DNA from 3 places in the Terrabacter sp. NPDC000476 genome. Region 3 is predicted to be linked to each of the others. Evidence: predicted binding sites of a transcription regulator. Region 3 holds the regulator's gene; each other region holds the start of a gene.

Region 1 (6,923 bases), on a different contig from region 3:
CGACGCCGTTGGCGGCGACGTTCGTCTCGTACATGTCCTCGACGAGCGCGCGCAGCTCGTCGTCGAACTCCGTGACGAGGGCCGCGGCACGGTGCAGGACCGGTTCACCGGTGATGACGATGGGACGCACGCTCATGCGCCAAGTCAAGCACGAGGGGTCGGCCGGGCCCGAATCGGCTCAGACGACGGCGCAGCCCGGCCCGGTCGGCGCGGTCGCCGCGGCGGTGGGCTTGCCCAGCGAGGGCATGCCGAGGCTGACCGCCGGCTTGCCGGCGCTCTGCGGCACGTCCTGGAGCGCCGCCCAGGCGTCACCCCCACGGGTGCGCCGGACGGCATACGTGCCCCCCTGCAGGCCCGAGTCGGCGACGAGGTGGTGCGGAGCGCCGTAGGTGACGTCGACGGTGACGACGTCGCCCGGGCGCGGCACGTCGGCGCCCTCGGGGACGGCGAAGTGGACGAGGCGGTTGTCGCGCGCGCGGCCCGACAGGCGCTTGGTCTCGGCGTCCTTGCGGCCCTCCGACGGGGCGACGAGCACCTCCACCCGGCGGCCCTCGAGCCCGCGGTTCTCGGCCCAGCTGACCTCCTCCTGGAGGGCGATGAGGCGCTCGAACCGCTCCTGGACGACCGCCTTGGGCACCTGGTCGTCCATGGTCGCCGCAGGGGTCCCGGGGCGGATGGAGTACTGGAAGGTGAAGGCGCTCGAGAAGCGCGAGGCGCGCACGACGTCGAGCGTGCCCTGGAAGTCCTCCTCGGTCTCGCCGGGGAAGCCGACGATGAGGTCGGTCGTGATCGCGGCGTCGGGGATGTGCTCGCGGACCTTCTCGATGATCCCGAGGAACTTCGTGCTGCGGTAGGAGCGGCGCATGTCCTTGAGCACCTTGTCGGAGCCGGACTGCAGCGGCATGTGCAGGCTCGGCATGACGTTCGGCGTCTCGGCCATCGCGAGGATGACGTCCTCGGTGAAGGCGGCCGGGTGCGGGCTCGTGAAGCGCACCCGCTCGAGCCCCTCGATCTGCCCGCACGCGCGCAGGAGCTTGCCGAAGGCGAGGCGGTCGCCGAACTCGACGCCGTAGGTGTTGACGTTCTGGCCGAGCAGCGTGACCTCGACGACGCCCTGGGCCACGAGGGCCTCGATCTCGGCGAGGATCTCGCCCGGGCGGCGGTCGGCCTCCTTGCCCCGCAGGCTCGGCACGATGCAGAAGGTGCACGTGTTGTTGCAGCCGACCGAGATGGAGACCCAGGCGCTGTAGGCGGAGTCGCGGCGAGTCGGCAGCGTCGACGGGAAGACCTCGAGGCTCTCGAGGATCTCGACCTCGGCCTTCTTGTTGTGCGCGGCACGGTCGAGCAGGGCCGGCAGGGAGCCGATGTTGTGGGTGCCGAAGACGACGTCGACCCAGGGGGCACGCGCCACGATGGTGCTGCGGTCCTTCTGGGCCATGCAGCCACCGACGGCGATCTGCATGTCGGGGTTCTTCTGCTTGGCGGGGCGCAGCTGGCCGAGGTTGCCGTAGAGCTTGTTGTCGGCGTTCTCGCGCACGGCGCACGTGTTGAAGACGACGACGTCGGCCACGTCGGGGCGCTCTCCCGCGGGCAGGCTCGCGAGGTCGACGTAGCCGGCCGTCTCGAGCAGCCCGGCGAGGCGCTCGCTGTCATGGACGTTCATCTGGCACCCGTGGGTGCGCACGTCGTAGGTCCGGCGACCGGCGGGCTGCTGCAGGGCGCTGGGCGCCGTCATGTTCTCGGTTGTCATGGCACCGACAAGGGTACGTCGTGCGGCCGCGCACGCCCGACACCCGTTCGGCAGGTGCGTGGGACGGGCGGGAATAGGTCGCCGGGACGCACCGTTGACGACCTTGCTTGACAGTTCAACAACTTCGGACCATCCTAGTTGTTGAAAGTTCAATAACCTACTCCGAAGGATCCGACATGGGACTGTTCAACCGCACCAAGGACGACGCCGTCACCGAGACGCCCTCCGTCGCCGTGGCCGACATCGCCGGCGACTACACCCTCGACCCGAGCCACACGCGCATCGGCTTCTCGGCCCGCCACGCCATGGTCACCAAGGTGCGCGGCCACTTCGACGAGTTCGAGGGCACGGCGCACATCGACACCACGACGCCCGCCAACTCCTCGGTCACCGTGACCATCTCCGCGGCGAGCGTCACGACCGGCAACGAGCAGCGTGACGGTCACCTCAAGACCCCCGACTTCTTCGACATCGCGAACTACCCGCAGATCACCTTCGTCTCGACCGACGTCGAGCGCGACGGCACCGAGTGGGCCATCTCGGGCGACCTCACCATCAACGGCGTGACCAAGACGGTGACGATCCCCTTCGAGGAGACCGGCTCGGCCAAGGACCCGTTCGGCAACACCCGCGTCGGCTTCGAGGGTGAGGTCACCATCGACCGCACCGAGTGGAACCTCTCCTTCAACGCCGCCCTCGAGACCGGTGGCGTCCTCGTCAGCGAGAAGGTCAAGCTCGAGTTCGACGTGTCGGCCATCGCGAACGTGCCCGCACAGGCCTGAGCGAGCCCAGCACGACGCCCGAGGGGTGGGAACCGGACCGGTTCCCACCCCTTTGCGCTACCCGGCGCCACGACCACCCGGCATCCCTGGCACTCCGCACCCTCGGCACCCTCGCCACCCGTCGTCGCGCTCCGCGACGGCCCGGGGCCACTCGGTCAGTCGCGCTCGTGCTCGGGCAGGCCGTCGAGCGCGTCGCGGATGACGGGCCAGGCCATCTCCCCCGGGTAGCCCTTGCGGGCGAGCATGCCGGCGAGCCGCCGCGCCTGGACGTCGGGCGCGAGCCCGCGCATCGAGCGCAGCTTCTTGGCGACGAGCTGCTCGGCCCGCAGCCGTTCGTCCCCCGGGCCGACCTGCTCGAGAGCCTCGTCGGCGAGCTCCTGGTCGATGCCCTGCTTGCGCAGCTCGTGCGCGAGGGCCCGGCGGGCCAGCCCCCGGTCGGACTGCTTCGAGCGGACGAGCATCTGGGCGTAGGCCTCGTCGTCGACGAGCCCGACCTCGGTCATCCGGTCGAGCACGCGGGCGGCAACGTCGTCGGCGCAGCCGCGCTGGCGCAGCTTCTTCTCGAGCTGCACGCGACTGCGTGGAGCCATGCTCAGCTGGCGCAGCACGATGGCGCGCGCCACCGAGTCGGCGTCGGCCTCGGGCGGCTGGGCCTCGGTGTCCTCGGGCGGCGGCGCCCACTCGGGCCGCTCCCCCGCCGGCGCCGAGCCCCAGGGGGCCCGCACGCCCGCGACACCCTCGGCCTCGGCGAGAGCGGCGGCGGCGCGGGCCCGGCGCTCCGCCGGGCTCGCGCCGCCGTGCTGTGGTCCGGTCACGATCAGAAGTCGACGGGCACGTCCGCGACCTCGGCCGGCTGGTCGACACGGGGGCCCACCCCGAGCTTCTCCTTGACCTTCTTCTCGATCTCGTCGGCGAGGTCGGGGTTGTCCTTGAGGAAGTTGCGGGCGTTCTCCTTGCCCTGGCCCAGCTGGTCGCCCTCGTAGGTGTACCAGGCACCGGCCTTGCGGACGAAGCCGTGCTCGACGCCCATGTCGATGAGCCCGCCCTCCCGGGAGATGCCCTGGCCGTAGAGGATGTCGAACTCGGCCTGCTTGAACGGCGGGGAGACCTTGTTCTTGACGACCTTGACGCGCGTGCGGTTGCCGACCGGGTCGGTGCCGTCCTTGAGCGTCTCGATGCGACGGACGTCGAGACGGACCGAGGCGTAGAACTTCAGCGCCTTGCCACCCGTCGTGGTCTCGGGCGAGCCGAACATGACGCCGATCTTCTCGCGGAGCTGGTTGATGAAGATGGCCGTCGTGCCGGTGTTGTTGAGCGCACCGGTGAGCTTGCGCAGCGCCTGGCTCATGAGGCGGGCCTGCAGGCCGACGTGGCTGTCGCCCATCTCGCCCTCGATCTCGGCCCGCGGCACGAGCGCGGCGACCGAGTCGATGACGATGATGTCGAGGGCGCCGGAGCGGATCAGCATGTCGGCGATCTCGAGCGCCTGCTCACCCGTGTCGGGCTGCGACACGAGCAGCGCGTCGGTGTCGACACCGAGCTTCTTGGCGTACTCGGGGTCGAGGGCGTGCTCCGCGTCGATGAACGCCGCGATGCCGCCGGCCTTCTGCGCGTTCGCGACGGCGTGGAGGGCGACCGTCGTCTTGCCCGAGGACTCCGGGCCGTAGACCTCGACGACACGGCCGCGCGGGAGACCGCCGATGCCGAGCGCGACGTCGAGCGCGATCGAGCCCGTCGGGATCACCTCGATCGGCGGGCGGATGTCGTCGCCGAGGCGCATCACGGCGCCCTTGCCGTAGCTCTTCTCGATCTGCCCCATCACCGAGGAGAGGGCCTTGTCCTTGTCCTTCGTCTGCACCGAAGCCATGTCGGTCACCTATCTGCCGTCTGCGTTGCGGTCGTCTACCTTCGACCCGGGCCGAGGCCTCGCCGGTGCGAGATCCGCTGTCGGGTCAGACGTTAGGTGCCGGCGCCGACATCGGGGTGTTCCACGAGACGGCCTGTGGACGACGGGGGTGGTGGCGCAGGACCTGTGGAGAACACTACCGAACACGTGTTCGACCCGGTGCACGACACGCCGCGACCTGCCGCGACACGTGGTCGCGGGCTCACCGACCCGACCGACCACCCTCCGCGCCCCGCGCGACGCGGGTGTCGCGGCCGAGACGTCGCGCCGGCGGCACGTCCATGTCGACGCAGAGCGCCTCCCACACCGCCCGCGGGGGCTCGCCGTCGGCGAGGGCCTGCGCGGCCGTGCGGTTGCCGAGCGCCCCGATCACGTGGTCTCGGGCGAGCGACCCGGCATACGCCGCGCCGAACTCGTCGTCCATCAGGGTCCAGAAGTGGCTCATCCGCACTCCTGCAGTCTGCCACTCCCCCGACGGGAACCCCGCCGCGCACACCCGGCGTCCGAGGGGTTGCCGCAAGCGCGCACGCCCGCGTGCCGCGACCGGTATCGTCCTCTTCCGCCCGTGCCCACGCGGGCCCACAGCACACGTCAGGGGAGCAACCGATGACCGAAGACAACCCGGGACCCACCGAGGGTCCCTCCGCCGCGCCGGACCCGTCGGCTGCCGGCACGCCCGGCCCGGAGACCACGCAGGCCGTCCCGACCGAGCACACCGTGCCGGTGCCCCAGTACTCCTACCCCACCGGTGCCGACGCGACGTCCGCGCCGGGGCAGGTGCCCACCGCCGCACCCGCCGCACCTGCCGCATCCGCCGCGGCCGGCGTCGCGCTGGCAGACGAGGCGACGCCGCCCACGGCCGGCGGTCGCCGCCGCACGGGCCTGCTCGTCGGGGCGCTCGCGACGGTGCTCGTGCTCGGCGGTGCCGGCTACGTCGCCACCACTCAGCTGAGCGGCGGCGGCGCCCAGCCCGCCGACGTGCTGCCCGGCGACGCCTACGCCTACGTGCGGCTCGACATCGACCCGTCGGCGGGCCAGAAGATCGCCGCCGTCCGCTTCCTCGGCAAGCTGCCGCAGGTCAAGGACACCCTCGGCAGCGACGACCCGCGCAAGAAGCTCTGGGAGCTCGCGACGAAGGACTCGAGCAACGCCTGCGCGGCGAAGTTCAGCTACGACTCCGACATCGCCCCGTGGCTCGGCGACCGCGCCGGTGCCGCCCTCCGCCCCGGCGGCACGAGCGACAAGCCGAACGTCGCGATCGCCGTGCAGGTCAAGGACGAGGACGCCGCCAAGGACACGCTGACGAAGCTGCTCGCGTGCGACACCGACGGCACGGGCGCGGAGCTGCGGATGAAGGACGGCTACGCCCTCATCACGCCGAAGGGGACCGGCGACGCCACCGTCGCGGCCGTCGACCGCGGCTCGCTCGCCGACAGCGCGACGTTCGCCGACGACATGGGCGCGCTCGGCGAGCAGGGCGTCATGTCGGCCTGGTTCGACGCGACCAACGGGGTCAAGGAGATCTCGAAGCTCGGTGGGTCCGGGATGGACTCGACCCTGGCGACCGCCGGGGCCAAGGGCCGCTTCGCCGCCGCCCTGCGCTTCGACGCCGACTACGTCGAGCTGTCGGGCGTCTTCCGCGGCGCCGACGGGACGAAGGCGGTCAAGGGCGACGGCGCGCAGCTCGTCAACCTCCCCGACAACACCGTCGCGGCCATGCACCTCGCCGGGGGCGACCAGCTCGTCGACGCCGCGTGGCCGCAGCTGAAGAAGCAGCTCGACTCGCTGGGTTCGGCCCAGGGCCAGCGCGACCTCGTCGGCCAGCTCGAGGACCAGCTCGACGTCAAGCTGCCCGACGACCTCAAGCTGCTCCTCGGCCGGTCGTTCACCCTCGCCCTGCCCGACCAGGACTTCCAGAGCGGGACGTTCAGCATCGGTGGCAAGGTCGTCACGAGCGACGCGAAGCGCGCCGACGAGCTGCTCGGCCGCCTCAGCGCCCTCGCGGGCGGTGGCACCGACCCGCTGACCCACTCGGTCGACGGCGACACCGTCTACGCGGCGACGACCCAGGCCTACGCCGACGCCCTCAAGGCCGGCGGCAAGCTCGGTGACAGCGACGCGTTCAAGCTGGCCGTGGGTGACGTCTCGTCGTCGACGACGGCCGTCTTCGTCGACCTCGACAAGATCGAGAAGCTCTACCTCGGCGAGATGAAGGGCGATCAGAAGTCGTTCGTCGAGGCGCTGCGCTCCGTCGGCATCAACCAGTCGAGCACCGGCGACGGCGAGGGCACCTTCTCGCTGCGTCTCGTCGGCAACTGACCGACCCCGTCCGCACGACCGAGGGCCCCGCCGGTGGCGGGGCCCTCAGTCGTCCCGGCCCGGTCGCCCTGGCCGCGTCCCTGACCTGCGTCTCAGGCGCGCCGCGTGATGCCGAACCCGCCCGCCGCAGGGAGCTGGATCTCGTTGTCGGAGTAGGCGATTCCGC
Region 2 (6,923 bases), on a different contig from region 3:
CCGGCTCCGCCGCGTTGACGGTGAACTCCTCCGCCCGGAGGCGGTCGAGGCGGCGGTGGCCGGCGCGGTGGTGGGTCAGCAGGTCGGAGACGACCGAGGCCCAGCCGAGCGCGCCCTTCGGGGCGATGACGACGGTGTCGAGGATGCCGTCGTCGAGCTTCGCCTCGGGCATCAGCTCGATGCCGCCCTGGAGGGTGCCGCAGTTGCCCACGACGACGGTGCGGGCGTGCCGGTTCACGGTGTTGCCGGCCCGCTCGACGACGCCCTCGCCGCCCGCGGACTGCACCTCGACGCGGAAGCCGCGGCTGAAGAGGTGCCGGAAGAAGCTGAAGACGTAGGCGACCCAGCCGACGACGGCCTTGACCTTCTCGTTCGTGCCGGCCATCACCTGGCCGTCGAGACCGAGGCCGGCCATGACGAGGAAGACCTCCTCGTCGTCGTCGACCTGCGCGCCGCCGTCGTGGGTGCCGTGGCTCTCGCGCGGGCGGATCGGGGAGTCGGAGACGCGCACGAGGCCCACGTCGATGCGACGGTCGGAGCCGCCGAGCATCGCCGCCGTGGCGTCCTCGAGCGAGTCGACGGGCAGGCCGAGGTTGCGGGCCAGTAGGTTGCCCGTGCCGCCGGGCAGCAGGCCGAGGGCGACGTCGGTGCCGACGAGGGCCGATGCGACGGCGCGCACGGTGCCGTCGCCGCCGAGGGAGGCGACGATGTCGGCCCCGCCCTCCGCGGCCTCGCGCCCCTGCTTCTCGCCGGTCTCCTCGGCGGTGGTCTCGACCCAGGTCGGCTCGGCCCAGCCGTGCTCGGCGGCCACCGAGGCGACGCGCTGCTGCGTGCCCGCGACGTCCTCGACCTTCGTCGGGTTGTAGACGACGGTGAGGCGGCGCGGCGTGCTCGATGCGGCGTCAGGCATGGGAGGGATCCTAGGTGTCGGTCGGGCGGAGCGGGTGGGCGGCGCGCACCACCTCGTGACGTACCCCGTAGGGGTAGGGTCCGGACCGTGCCCACCATCCGCCGGCGCCTCGGGATCGCCACCGTCGTCGGGCTGCTCGTCGGCCTGCTCCTGCCGCTCGGGCCGGCGGCCGAACCCCTGACCCACGGCCTCGTCGGCTTCGTCGCCGCCGGTCTGTCCTTCGCGCCCCCGCTGCTCGTGCACGTCATGGCGCACGACGCCCCGGCGACCCGCCAGCGCGTGGCCGGGCGGGACGGCGACGCGGCCTGGTACGACGTCGTCGTCATCGTCGTCGGGCTGGCCAGCCTCCTCGGCGTCGCGGCGCTGCTCGTCGGGAGCAGCTCGACGGGCACCGCACAGCTCGTCGACGCCGTCATCGGGCTGCTCACCGTCGCCGTCGGCTGGCTCTGCGTGCACACCGTCTACGTGCTGCGCTACGCCCGCGTCTACTACGCGAGCGCCACGCCCCCGATCGACTTCAACCAGGACGAGGACCCGACCTTCTCCGACTTCGCCTACTTCTCCTTCAACCTCGGCATGGCCTACCAGGTCTCCGACACCGACCTGAGGACCTCCGACGTGCGCCGGGTCGTGCTGGGGCACGCCCTGCTCGCCTACCTCTACGGCACCATCGTCATCGCGTCGGCGATCAACCTCGTCGCCGGCATCGGCGGCGCGCGCGGCTGACGCCCCGGGCCCTCAGGCCAGGCGCTTCGTCTCGTCGGAGACCCAGAGGTCGATGAGGCCGCCGAAGTGCGCCATGAAGCGGTCGCGCTCGTGCGCGGGGTACGTCGTGACGACCGTCGCGCGCAGCAGGTTGGCGAAGGCGTCCGACTTCACCCATTCGAGCACGGCCGCGTCGAGGTGCGGCAGGTGGCGCGCGCACCACGCCCGGTAGGCATCGGTCTCGAAGTACTCGTCGGCGATGGCGAGGTAGGCGTCGAGCTTCTCCTCGTCGGTGAGGTCGTCGCGGTCCGCGACGTCGAAGTAGCGCCGCATCTCGAGGTCCATCGGCCCCTTGCGACCCGTGACGAGGCAGTAGGCCGACCAGCGCACGAGCGCCTTGATGGCCCAGGGGAAGTAGTAGTGCAGCGAGGTGACCGCCACGTCGGGGCACGCGTTGGCGTAGTCGATGGGGTAGACGTCGTCGCCCTTGACGAGCATCTCGCAGGAGTTGAACTCCCAGCCGAACATCGCGTTGACGATGCGGCTGATGGCGGCGGCCTGCTTGCCGGCCGACGGCTGCAGGAAGTCGTAGCTGACGGCATACCTGTTGTGCATGGGCTGCTCGGGGCGGAAGTCCATGACCATCGTCTCGGGCCCGATCGAGAGGGCGCGCGCGAAGTGGTCGTACTCGACGGTCGACTGGAGGTGCATGAGCATCTCGCCCGACTCGTCGTAGGCCTTGACGAGGTCGCGCTCGTCGTCGATCCGCGACACACCGCGCCAGCCACCGCCGTCGAAGGGCTTCATGTACATCGGGTAGCCGAGCTGGTTCGCGATGGCCTTGAGGTCGAACGGGCGGTTGTACTTCGCGCTCGTGTAGGCCCAGCGCACGTTGTCGACGGGGTTCTTGTACGGCACGAGCCAGGTCTCGGGGACCTTGAGCCCCAGGCGCATCAGGGCGACGTAGGCGCTGTGCTTCTCCATCGACTGGAAGGTGAACGGGCTGTTGAGCAGGTAGGTGTCGTTCATCAGCGCGGCCTTCTTGAGCCACTCGCGCGGGTGGTAGTACCAGTAGGCGAGGCGGTCGATGACGAGCTCGGTGCGCACCGGCTGGCGCAGGTCGAACGGCTCGATGGTGAGGCGCTCGCTCGTCAGCTCGTGCGTCACCCCGTCGTCGGTCGTGATCGGTCCGACGAGGTCGAGAAGGGCCTCGAACGCGGTGGGCCAGTCCTCCTCGGCCCCGAGCAGCAGCCCGACGAGGTGCGTGCGGTGCGACGTCGCGGTCGGCGTGGTGGGCGAGTCCTGCTGCGGGGCGAGGTCGGTCATCGTGGTGCTCCTACCGTCGGGCATCGGGCTTCTCGACAGCGATCCTTGCAGGAACCCGGCCGTCTGTCGCCGCTCACACCCGCGACCGCCCTGCCGCGAGGTGGAGCAGGTCGAGCAGGAGCGGGTCGAACGCGTTCTCCCACGAGGGCCAGTCGTGCCGGCCGGGCACCTCCGTGAACGACACGTCGTGCCCGGACGCGGCGAGGGCCTCGGCCATCTGGCGGTTGTTCGTGAGGTTGCCCTCGGCGGCGCCGCACGTCAGGACGATGCGGGCGTCGGTGCGACGTCGGCGCACGCGACGCACGTTCGTGACGAACCGCGTCACCCGCCCCCAGAACTCGAAGTCCTCCTCGTCGTCCACGCGGCGCCGGAAGAACGAGCCCGACTGCAGGAAGAGCGCGCCGAAGGTGCCCGGGTGGTGCCACTCCGCCTCGAGCGAGGCCAGCGCGCCCAGGCTCGCCCCCATGAGGCCCGGCCTGCCGTCGAGGGCGTATGCCGTGTGCAGCGTGGGCAGCACGTGCTCGACGAGCGCGTCGCCCCAGAGCGGGTTGGCGGCGTACCTCGCGTTGCGGTCGCCCGGCTCGAGGAGCACGACGCGGGTGGGCGGCACGCGGCCCGCGCCCGTCGCGGCGCGCAGGGTGGAGAGCAGGTGCGCGCGGCGCGAGTACTCCGGCCCGTCGTGCGCGACGAGCAGCGGGAGCGGATCGCGCCGCCGGCTGCCCACCGGAGTGACGACGGCGAGTTCGACGTCCCCCACGGGCGTGTCCGTGATGGTCATCCTCGTCCGCGCCATTCCCAGACCCTACGACCTGCCGGCCTCCAGCCCACTCCTCCCCGTCGAGGAGTCGGTCGCACGGCGCGGAATCGCCTGCGGGACAGTGCTACCCACGTATCCACAGGCGGTCTCGACCCCTTCCGCTTTGATCGAACACATGTTCTAATGGAGGTACGAGAGGACGTCCTGGGAGGAGGAGCACGTGCCGTACACACCGGCTCCCCCTGCCGCGCCGAACGAGCCACCGGACGCCGGTCGCCGCTTCCCGGCCGGGTGCTTCGAGCCGATCCGCCTCTCCCGGGGCAGCGACCCGGAGGCGTTCGAGCGCGCCGTCGTGGCCGCCCTGGACCTCGTGCGGCAGCGCCTCGACGCGGTGTCCGCGGCCCTGGCCGCGGCGCGGGCGGTGACCGAGGACGCCGATGCCGACGCCGAGGGTGTGGACGCCATGGGTGTGGACGCCGACGAGCGGGCGGAGCGCGCCGAGCGGGCGGGGATTCTGGAGGGGCTGGCGAGAGCCGGGGAGGCGGCCTTGGCGCGGATCGAGGCGCTGGAGGCGGCCAAGGCGCGGGTGGAGGCAGACCTGCTCGAGGCCTACAGCGCGTTGCACGCGATCGAGTCGCGGCAACTGGACGCGCTCCCCGCCGCCTCGGGCCGGGCGGGACTGGGCCGGGTCGGGCTCGACCGGGTCGTCGGTGAGGAGATCGCGCTGGCGACCGGGATCGGCACCGGCGAGGTCGCCCGCCGGCTGGGCGTCGCGACCGCCCCGCGACGGCACGCGGCGGCCCTCGCCGCGTTGCGAGCCGGTCGCTGCGCGTTGACGCGGGTGCTGCAGCTCGCAGCCGAGACCGCGGCCCTGTCCGACGCGGACGTGGCTCTCGTCGCCGAGACGGTGCTGGCCCCAGCACGCGGCGGCGGGCCGCTCCCCCAGCGCCCGTTCGTGACCCGGCTGCGGCGGGCCGTGGCCTCCCTGGACGCACGCGACGCGGGAGAGCGCCGCGCGCAGGCGACGGCCCGGCGCGGTGTGTCGGGGCGGGTCGCCGCGGACGGGACGGGCACGGTGACGGTCGTGACCGGCGCCGACGCGGTAGCCGCGATCCTCGACGGGCTCGATGCCGGCGCACGGACCGCCCGCGCGGCCGGTGACCCGCGCACCCTCGACCAGCTGCGCAGCGACCTGGCCACCGATGCCCTCCTGCGCGCCCACCCCGAGCAGAGCCGGACCGGCACCGCACCCTCCGGACCGGCAGCACCCGCCGCTGGGGCAGCACCCGCCGCTGGGGCAGGACCGACGGGACCGACGTGCAGGCCGGAGGATGCTCCGGCGGGCCGGCCCACGCCGGGGACGGCGGACGATCCCGTGGGTGAGCGGGCGGACCCGCCTGCGGCGCCGTCCGGCGCACCCGCGGCCCGGGTCTGGATCGTCGTCCCGTTCGAGGTCGCCGCCGGTCTGTCCGACACCGCCTGCGAGCTCCCCGGGCACGGCTGGGTCACCGCCACCCACGCCCGCGAGATCATCACCCGCCCCGGCTCGGTCTGGCACGCCCTGCCCGTCGAGCTGCCCACCGGCCACGCCCTCACCCGGCCCGGCGCCGGCTACCGCCCCGGCCCCGCCCTGACCGCCCACGTCCAGGCCCTCGACGGCCACTGCCGCGGTCCCGGCTGCGAGACCCCTGCCGACCGGTGCGACCTCGACCACGAGAGGCCCTACCCCGCCGGAGCGACCGAGCCCGACAACCTCTACGCCAAGCACCGCTTCCACCACAACACCAAGACCAGCGGTGCGTGGACCTCCCGACCCGTCACCGAGGGCACCGAGGGCACCGGCACGGGCCTGCGCGGCCGCGCCCTGCAGTGGACCACCCTGACCGGGCGCACCTACACGACCCACCCGAAGAACTGGCGCGAGGGCCTCGACCTTCGGACCGGCGGACCCACCACCCCGACGGACGGGACCGGTGGGCGGTCCGGAGGACCCGCACCGCCGCAGGCCACCTCGCCTGGCGGTTCGGACGTCCCACCGTTCTGAGCCTGCCGGCGCTCCCGGCAGCACGAACCGGTCGGGATCGCGACACCTCCGGGCCACCGCCGTCCACACCCCCCTGACCTTGTCCCCCGTCGTCCACAGCCCTGTGCCGCCTGCGCCCCGCACGTGCGGCCGATGACACGATGGGTCCACGACCCGAGGAGGACCGATGGGCAAGGCCAGCCGTGAGCGGCGACGAGCAGCGCAGGACCGCTCGGGCGCTCCGCGACCCGACGAGCCCGGCGCACCCGACGCTGCCCGCGACGACGAGCTGCGGACCGCCCTGCAGCTCCTGCTCGACGAGGGCGTCTACGCCATCGACCGCGCCGACACGCGCGACCTCGACGACACCATCTCGACGGTGGCGACCCTCTGCTCGTCGGGCACGACGTCACGCGTCGTCGTCCGCGGCCTGGTCGACGCCCTGGCCCGGGCCACCACCCGCGCCTGGGAGCTCGGCTGGCAGCCCGCCGACGTCCACCGGCTCGCCGGACGTCGGCTCGGGTCGGAGGAGCAGCAGATCGCCGTGGACGTCATGGCGTCCGAGCTCGCGCGGTACGCGCCGGCGACGGTCGACCGGCAGTGGCTCGCCCAGCTGCGCGAGCTCGACGACGCGGCACCTCGATCGCCCTCGGTCACGTGGCTCGAGGCACGACGAGCCGGTGGCCTCGACTGGTTCACCCTCGTGGAGCGGGCGCTCGCGGTGCTGCACCTGCTCGTCCGGCTGCCGCGGCTCGAGCTGCTGACCCCGCTCCCCGGTCAGGCGATCCCCGGCGGCCGCGACGGGAGCAGTGACGGGAGCAATGACGGCAGCAGTGACGGGAGCGGTGACGCACCGCCGGTGGCCGACGAGCGGATCCTCAGCCGGGTGCGCATGCTCCTCGCCAAGGCCGAGTCGACGACCTTCGAGGCCGAGGCCGCGACCTTCACGGCCGGCGCACAGTCGCTCATGGCGCGGCACAGCATCGACGCGGCCCTGCTGGCGCGCCACGACGACGCCCGGGGCCGACGCAGCGGGCCGTCCGGTCGACGCATCGGCATCGACAACCCCTACGACGGTCCCAAGGCCTCCCTGCTGCAGGCCGTCGCCTCGGCCAATCGGTGCCGGATGGTGTGGTCGCGCGAGCTCGGCTTCGGCACCGTCGTGGGATTCGAGGCCGACCTCGAGGCGGTCGAGCTCCTCT
Region 3 (6,923 bases):
CCGCACGAGTAGGCCATGTGGGGGTCGAGGATGAGCGAGTAGAAGTCGTTCGAGAGGTTGTAGTGGTGCTCGATGGCGCTGCGGTCGCGGGTCTTGGTGTGCAGCCGGCCGCGCAGCCGCGCCTGCGACACCGGCGGCTCGGGCGGGAGGCCCACGACCCCGAGGTCGAAGGCCGTGCGGATGCCGTTCTTCGCCACGGCCGCGACGGTGCCGGCGGAGGGGCGGCCGCCCGCGAGCGTGCGGGCCGTCGACCAGACCCGTCGGAAGCCGTCGAGGAGGTCGCCCTCCACGTCGAGCTCACCCGTGACGTAGGCCTGGGCGAGGCCGAGCTCACCGGGGTGGCGCACGAGCCGGCGCAGGGCCGCGGGGTCGCGCAGGACCACGGTCGGTGCGTCGCTCGGCCCGGCGACGGTGCCGTCCCAGGCGCGCAGGCGAACGGGGAGGGTGCCGCCGAAGAGGGGCTCGACGACCGCGGCCAGGCGGGAGGCGACGCCCCCGGGCCGGGTGGACGCCGCGGAGGGGGCGGGAGCGTCGGGGCGGTCGTCGGTCATGGTCATCGGGTGGCCTCTCGTTGGGGGTCGACGCGAGCGGGTCGGTGGTGCTGCACGTGCTTCGGTGTGGTGCTTCGGAGCGGACGGTCGCACGGATGGGCGGTGCGACCGGGGCGCCCTTGCCTCAAGGAGATACCCCGACGGCCGCCTCGCGGCGCGCGTCGCCGGCGGCGACGAGGCCGCGCGGGCCGAGCTCTGCCGCGCCGACGCCCCCGAAGTACATGTGGGGGCCCGGGTAAGCGTGCGCCGCAAGGCCGCTCGCCGCGATGGCGGCTGCGATGTCGGGCGACGGCTCGTGCTCCACGCGCGGCGAGCCGTCGTCGAGGAAACGGACGTGCAGTCGCGCGGCGTCGATGGCGTGCTGGAGGTCGTCGCCGAGCAGCAGGCCGCGGCCGAGCACCTGCATGAGCGCCGTCGTGATCCGGTCGGCGCCGGGAGAGCCGACGGCGAGGGCCGCCCCGACGGCGCTGCGCGCGGTCGTCGGCGCCATGTTCGAAGCGAGACGCGTGCCGGGCTCGACGGCGTGCAGCCCGAGACGGTTGAGCTCCGGCTCGCCCAGGGCGTTGTTGAGCAGGATGCCGGTGCCGGGGATCACCATGCCGGCGCCGTAGCCGGCGGACATGGTCACGGCGCAGGCGGTACCGTGCTCGTCGACGGCCGAGACGTGGGCCGTCGACGCCGAGGTCGGCAGGCCGGCCAGGCCGTGGCGCTCCACGGCGAGCAGCAGGGCATGGCCGTCCGCGGCGAGGTCCCTCGACCGGTCGTGCACCGCGAGCCGGTAGGAGAGGACCCGGCGCTGGATGTCGATGACCTCCGGCCACGTCCAGTGCTCGTGCCGCGCGAGCTCGCCCAGCATCGCGGCGAGCATCGGCCCACCGACGGAGGGCGGGGGGTTGAGCGCCACGGTCCAGCTGCCGACGGAACGCATCGTCGGGGTGCGCACGACGGCCTCGTAGGCCTCGAGGTCGGCCCGGGTGACGAGGCCGCCGTGGGCGGCCATGTCGCCGGCGAGCACCTGCCCCACGGCGCCGGTCGTGAAGAGGTCGACCCCTTGGGTCGCGAGCAGCTCGAGGATGTCGGCGAGGTCGGGGTTGACGCTCGTCTCGCCCGGCTCCACCGGCCCGCCGTCGGCGCCGGTGATGAGGGCGTGCGCCTCCGGGTCGTCGCCGAAGAGGCTGTCGCGCACGAGGGCGAGGTAGAGCGCGGCCGCGGCGCCGGTGCGGTAGCCGTCGCGGCAGAAGTGGACCGACGGCTCGACGAGCCGGCGCCAGGGGAGCACGCCGAACCGTTCCCTCGCGAGTGAGAGCGCTTGCAGCGCACCGGAGTTCGCGACCGAGCCGTGCCCGGCGCCGATGGTGACGCCGCCCCCGTAGTCGGTGCGGACCTGGCGCACGCCTCGCCCGAACGCGGACGGGTCGAGCCCCCGGCCGGGCATCTCGACGTTGCCGTCGACGACGACCGGGTCACCGCCTGCCGGCCACACGTTGACGAAGGCGCCACCCATGAGGCTGACGATGCCGGGCTCGGTGCTCATCGACGCGAGGGCGGCTGCGAGGGCCGCGTCCACCGCGTTGCCGCCGTCGGCGGCGGCCTGCAGCCCGGCCTCGAGCGGCGCCGGGCCGGAGGCGGCGAGGGCGACCCTCGTCATGACGGTCGAGCGTCGGTCGCGGCTCGCCGCGCCCGCTCCCGGTCGGGCTCCGGCAGGTAGGAGCAGCGCTCGTCGTCACCCATGGCACCACCGTATGCCGGTGGGACCCCGGGCGCGCGGACGGCGCGTCCGAGCGCGACGGGCCGCGTCAGCCGCGCACCGGAGTGGGCTGCCTCAGCGGGCCGCGGCGGCGAGCGCGGCGCGGGGCGAGCGGGGGTCCGTGCCGGCGGCCTCGACGAGGGCGTCGAGCGCGGCGGCCACCGCGGGCACCCGCTGCAGGTCGGACGTGGTGACGGCCAGGATCTGGCGCCGTGAGGCGGGGGAGAGCGGGAGCGTGGCCACCTCGTCGTGCTTCGCCGCGTTGAGGATGAGGTCCGGCACGAGCGCCACCCCGAGCCCGGCGGTGACGAGGCCCAGCTGGGCGACGTAGTCCTCCGTCTCGAACGCGACGTTGGGGCGGAACCCGGCGTGGTCGGCCAGGGAGAGCAGGTGGCCACGACAGCGCGGGCAGCCGGCGATCCACTCCTCCGCCGAGAAGTCCGCGAGGCTGGCGGCGGCGTCACCGGCGTGGGGGTGGGCGCGGGGCACGACGAGGCGCACCTCGTCGTCCATGAGCCGGCGCGTCACGAGGAGCGACAGGTCCTCCTCGAGCTCGCCGAGGTCGGCCCCCTCGTAGGCGAAGGCGACGGCGACGTCGCAGTCGCCGCGACGGAGCGCCGCCAGCGACTCGGGCGGCTCGGCCTCGGTGAAGGTGACGGTGATGTCGGGGTGGCGGGCCTTGAGGATCGCGAGGGTGCGCGGCACGAGGGTGGCGGACGAGCTCGGGAACGCCTGCAGCCGCACGCGTCCCGCGCGCAGACCCGCGATCGCGGTGATCTCCTCCTCGGCCGCGTCGAGCGCCGCGAGCACCCCGACGGCGTGACGGGCGAGCACCTGACCGGCCTCGGTCAGACGGACCTGCCGGCCGTAGCGCTCGACGAGGACCGTGCCGGTGCGCTGCTCGAGGCGGCGCACCATCTGCGAGATGGCCGGCTGGGTGAACCCGAGCGCGTTCGCGGCGCTCGTGAAGCTCCCCTCGTCGGCGATGGCCTTCATGACCCTCAGTCCCGCAGCATCGATCATGGGGCAATCATAACGGGTTCTTATGCTTTCCGGCGGCGTGACGTCAGCCAGGCATGGGTTGCCGGGTCGTGCGTCGCGGCGACGTAGGCTGGTCGCGTGTCCCAGCCGACCGGTCTGTCCTCCTCGTCCCCGACGACCCGGCTGTCCACCTCACGCACCCTGCCACTCGTCACGCACGACCTCGGCACCTTCGAGGACCTCGTCGACCTCGTCAGCGGTGGTGGGGTCCTCGTGCTGAGCGGTGCGGGGCTCTCGACGGAGTCGGGCATCCCCGACTACCGCGGACCCGACGGCACCCGGCGCGTCGAGCCGATGACGTACGGCGAGTTCGCCGGCTCCGGCGAGGCCCGGCGGCGCTACTGGGCGCGCAGCTACATCGGCTGGCAGCGCTTCGACGCCGCGGAGCCGAACGAGGGGCACCGGGTCGTCGCCGACCTGCAGGAGGCCGGCTACCTCGGCCCGGTCATCACCCAGAACGTGGACGGGCTGCACCAGGCGTCCGGCGCCCGCGACGTCGTGGAGCTGCACGGCTCGCTCGACCGGGCGGTGTGCCTCACGTGCGGGGAGGTCACCTCACGACTTGGCCTGCACGAGCGGATGACGGAGGCCAACCCGGGCTTCATGGCGCGCTTCGCGGCCGCCGCCCACGCCGTCGGCTCGCAGTGGGGCGAGCAGGTGCGTCCGGACGGCGACATCGTCCTGGCCGATGAGCTCGTCGAGTCGTTCCACCCGCCGCGGTGCCTCGTCTGCGGCAACGACACGGTGAAGCCGGACGTCGTCTTCTTCGGCGAGTCCGTGCCCAAGCCCCTCGTGGAGCGCTGCTTCGGCCTCGTCGAGACGGCGGGGGCCCTGCTCGTGCTCGGCTCGTCGCTGTCGGTGATGAGCGGCTACCGGTTCGTGCGCCGGGCGCACGCCAAGGGCGTTCCCGTCGCCATCGTCACGCGCTCGGCCACGCGGGGTGACGCCGAGGCGACCCTGCGCCTGCACGCGCCGCTCGGGGCCACCCTGACCGGCCTGCGTTCCGCGCTCGGGGTCTGACGCCCTGGGCCTGGTGCCCGGGCTCTGGTGCCCAGCGCGCCTCCTAGATGCGCCGCAGGACGGCGGTCACCTTGCCGAGGATGGTGGCGTGGTCGCCGTCGATCGGCGAGAAGTCGGGGTTGTGCGGCATCAGCCACACGTGGCCGTCGGTGCGCTTGAAGGTCTTGACGGTCGCCTCGTTGTCGAGCATCGCGGCCACGACGTCGCCGTTCTCGGCGTGCTGCTGCTGGCGCACGACAACCCAGTCGCCGTCGCAGATGGCGGCCTCGACCATCGAGTCGCCCGTGACCTTGAGCAGGAAGAGGTCGCCCTCGCCGACGAGCTGCTTCGGCAGCGGGAAGACGTCCTCGACGACCTCCTCGGCCGTGATCGGCACGCCGGCGGCGATCTTGCCGAGCACCGGGACGTAGGAGGCCTCGGGTCGGGCGTCACCCGAGTCGGTCTCCGTGTCGTACTGGTCGCCGGCCGGGTCGGCCGTCCCGACGCCGCGCGAGCCTTGCGCAGCCGGCGTGGCGGTCGCGGCGCGGGCGGGCGAGGACGTGGCCCGGCCGCGGTAGCCCACCTGCTCGGCCGTCGCGTCGGGGGAGACGACCTCCAGGGCGCGCGGTCGGTTCGGGTCGCGGCGCAGGTAGCCCTTGGCCACGAGCGCGTTGAGCTGGTGGGAGACGCTCGACGGGCTCGCGAGGCCGACGGCGTCGCCGATCTCGCGCATGCTCGGCGGGTAGCCGCGCCGGTCGACGGAGTTGCGGATCACCTCGAGCACCTTCCGCTGGCGCACCGTCAGCCCGTCGCCGGTGTCGCGGTCGGGAAGCTCGGTCACGCCCATGGTGTCCCCTTCGTCGGCTCGTCAGACCGTTGCTGCGACCGGTCGTGACGACCGATGTCAGTGGTGGCTGGTGAGGTGTGTGGTGTGAGGGAAGCGTACGAGGTTCGAACACAGTTGCCAAACACCTGTTCGACGCGTGTCTCGACTTCTTCGAACATACGTGCTAGAAATCGTCCAGACGTTCCATCGAACACCTGTTCGGTGGATCCGGAGCTAGGGGAGGTCACCATGAGCGCCACCGTGCTGACGGCCGTTCGTCCGATCGCGACGCAGGAGCAGCAGGCCCCGTCGGGTCCGCAGGGGCGCCCGCGCCTCGTCTCCGTGCCGACCGGACGCGAAGCAGGTCGGACCGCGCGAGCCGCACGGATCGCACGGGACCCCCGGACCGCACCGGCGGGCCGTGACGCCCGCGTCCCGATGCGGCTCACGCGCTTCGGCCGTCTCGTCGTCTCCCTGCTCGTCGCCTCGGTCGTGGCCCTGCTCGCCGTGGGACTGGCCGGCCAGCTCGCGTCCGCCACCGGTGAGCCGCGCACGCTGACGGTCCAGCCGGGGCAGACCCTCTCCGGCATCGCCGCCCGCGAGCTGCCCGGTCTCAGCCGCGCCGACGGCGTGCTCGAGCTGCAGCTGGCCAACGGTCTCAGCACGAGCCAGATCCATGCCGGCCAGCAGCTGGTCGTCCCCGGATCCTGAGCCCGCTCCGATCCAGCAGACCTCTGCGCACACCGTGCGCAGACCCCCAACGGCCGCGTTGGCTCCACCTCCAGCGGCTGTCGGGACCGGCGCTTCGACCCCGCCGGCCCCGGCCGGACGCCGCACCCCTGCGTGGGGTGCGGCGTTCTGCTCCCTCCGGCGCCCTGTGGATGACGGGCCCGGTCCGGCGCCGCGAGGTCCTACCGTCGCCACCGGGGAAGGGAGCCACGACCGATGCACTACGAGGTGGACACCGCGGCGCTGCGCGAGGGCGCGCTGACGATCGGTGAGGTGCTGGCGCGGGTGCGGCGGCTCGGCATCGCCGACGACCTGGCCGCCGTCACCGCCGCGGTGCCTGCCGGGCGCACCACGGCAGGCGCGCAGGGGCTCGCGCTGGCGTGGCAGGCGCGGCTGGCCGGCATCACGTGGGAGCTGCGCGAGCTCGGGGCCGCGGTGAGTACCGCCGCCGACGGCTACGACGGCGTGGAGCAGCTGGCGCGGTCCGCCCTGTCGGGCCCGTCGGGCCCGTCGGGCCCCTCGGGCCGGTCGGGGTCCCGCCGGCGCGCATGACCGCCGCGACCCTTGCCGGCGGACCGGGCATCCGCGAGATCCGCGAGGCCCGGCCGGCGGTGCTGCTGGCGGTGGCCCGACGGCTGGAGGAGCGGCGAGCCACCGTGCTGAGGTGCACCGAGGTCCTGCTGTGGCGGCGCTCGGCCGTCACGCGGTGGTCGGGCCCTGCTGCCCGCGCCGCTCTCGCGCGGCACGCCTTCGTCGTCGACCAGCTCTCCCGGCTCGGCCGGAGCCTCGCCGCAACCGGCCACGCCCTGGGCCGGGCCGCACGCCGACTCGAGGCGGCGGCCGACCTCGTGCGCCGCGCGGATCGCCGCGCGGCCGCGGAGGGCGCCTGGGTCGACCCCGACGGTGTCGTGCTCCTGCCCGTGCGGGCGTCGCTCGGCGAGCCGCTCGTGGAGGCCCACCGGACCCGCCTCGACGCCCTCCTGCTCGCCGAGGTGCACGCGTGCCTCCACGAGGCGCAGCGCGCGGCCCG

What was found. Region 3 encodes LexA, which represses DNA repair genes until DNA is damaged. Its sites were predicted from a motif close to TCGAACANNTGTTCGA; they were not measured.
Region 1: the regulator LexA is predicted to act here: its motif matches at 4,578-4,593, upstream of recA (recombinase RecA).
Region 2: the regulator LexA is predicted to act here: its motif matches at 3,866-3,881, upstream of ABT295_RS11570 (HNH endonuclease signature motif containing protein).

What each region holds. Positions count from the first base shown of each region.
Region 1 covers NZ_JBEPDF010000001.1:1,120,847-1,127,769, forward strand. The annotation lists gene def (peptide deformylase) at 1-136, opposite strand, end outside; gene miaB (tRNA (N6-isopentenyl adenosine(37)-C2)-methylthiotransferase MiaB) at 179-1,750, opposite strand; gene ABT295_RS05255 (YceI family protein) at 1,927-2,532, shown strand; gene ABT295_RS05260 (regulatory protein RecX) at 2,688-3,347, opposite strand; gene recA (recombinase RecA) at 3,350-4,399, opposite strand; gene ABT295_RS05270 (DUF3046 domain-containing protein) at 4,641-4,883, opposite strand; gene ABT295_RS05275 (DUF3352 domain-containing protein) at 5,045-6,757, shown strand; gene ABT295_RS05280 (mandelate racemase/muconate lactonizing enzyme family protein) at 6,850-6,923, opposite strand, start outside.
Region 2 covers NZ_JBEPDF010000001.1:2,461,946-2,468,868, forward strand. The annotation lists gene ABT295_RS11550 (diacylglycerol/lipid kinase family protein) at 1-910, opposite strand, end outside; gene ABT295_RS11555 (DUF1345 domain-containing protein) at 998-1,636, shown strand; gene ABT295_RS11560 (ATP-grasp domain-containing protein) at 1,649-2,941, opposite strand; gene ABT295_RS11565 (alpha/beta hydrolase) at 3,015-3,734, opposite strand; gene ABT295_RS11570 (HNH endonuclease signature motif containing protein) at 3,919-5,742, shown strand; gene ABT295_RS11575 (DUF2786 domain-containing protein) at 5,909-6,923, shown strand, end outside.
Region 3 covers NZ_JBEPDF010000004.1:264,875-271,797, forward strand. The annotation lists gene ABT295_RS20135 (class I SAM-dependent methyltransferase) at 1-557, opposite strand, end outside; gene ABT295_RS20140 (gamma-glutamyltransferase) at 676-2,199, opposite strand; gene ABT295_RS20145 (LysR family transcriptional regulator) at 2,374-3,321, opposite strand; gene ABT295_RS20150 (Sir2 family NAD-dependent protein deacetylase) at 3,418-4,359, shown strand; gene lexA (transcriptional repressor LexA) at 4,403-5,185, opposite strand; gene ABT295_RS20160 (LysM peptidoglycan-binding domain-containing protein) at 5,414-5,875, shown strand; gene ABT295_RS20165 (hypothetical protein) at 6,110-6,445, shown strand; gene ABT295_RS20170 (alpha/beta hydrolase) at 6,442-6,923, shown strand, end outside.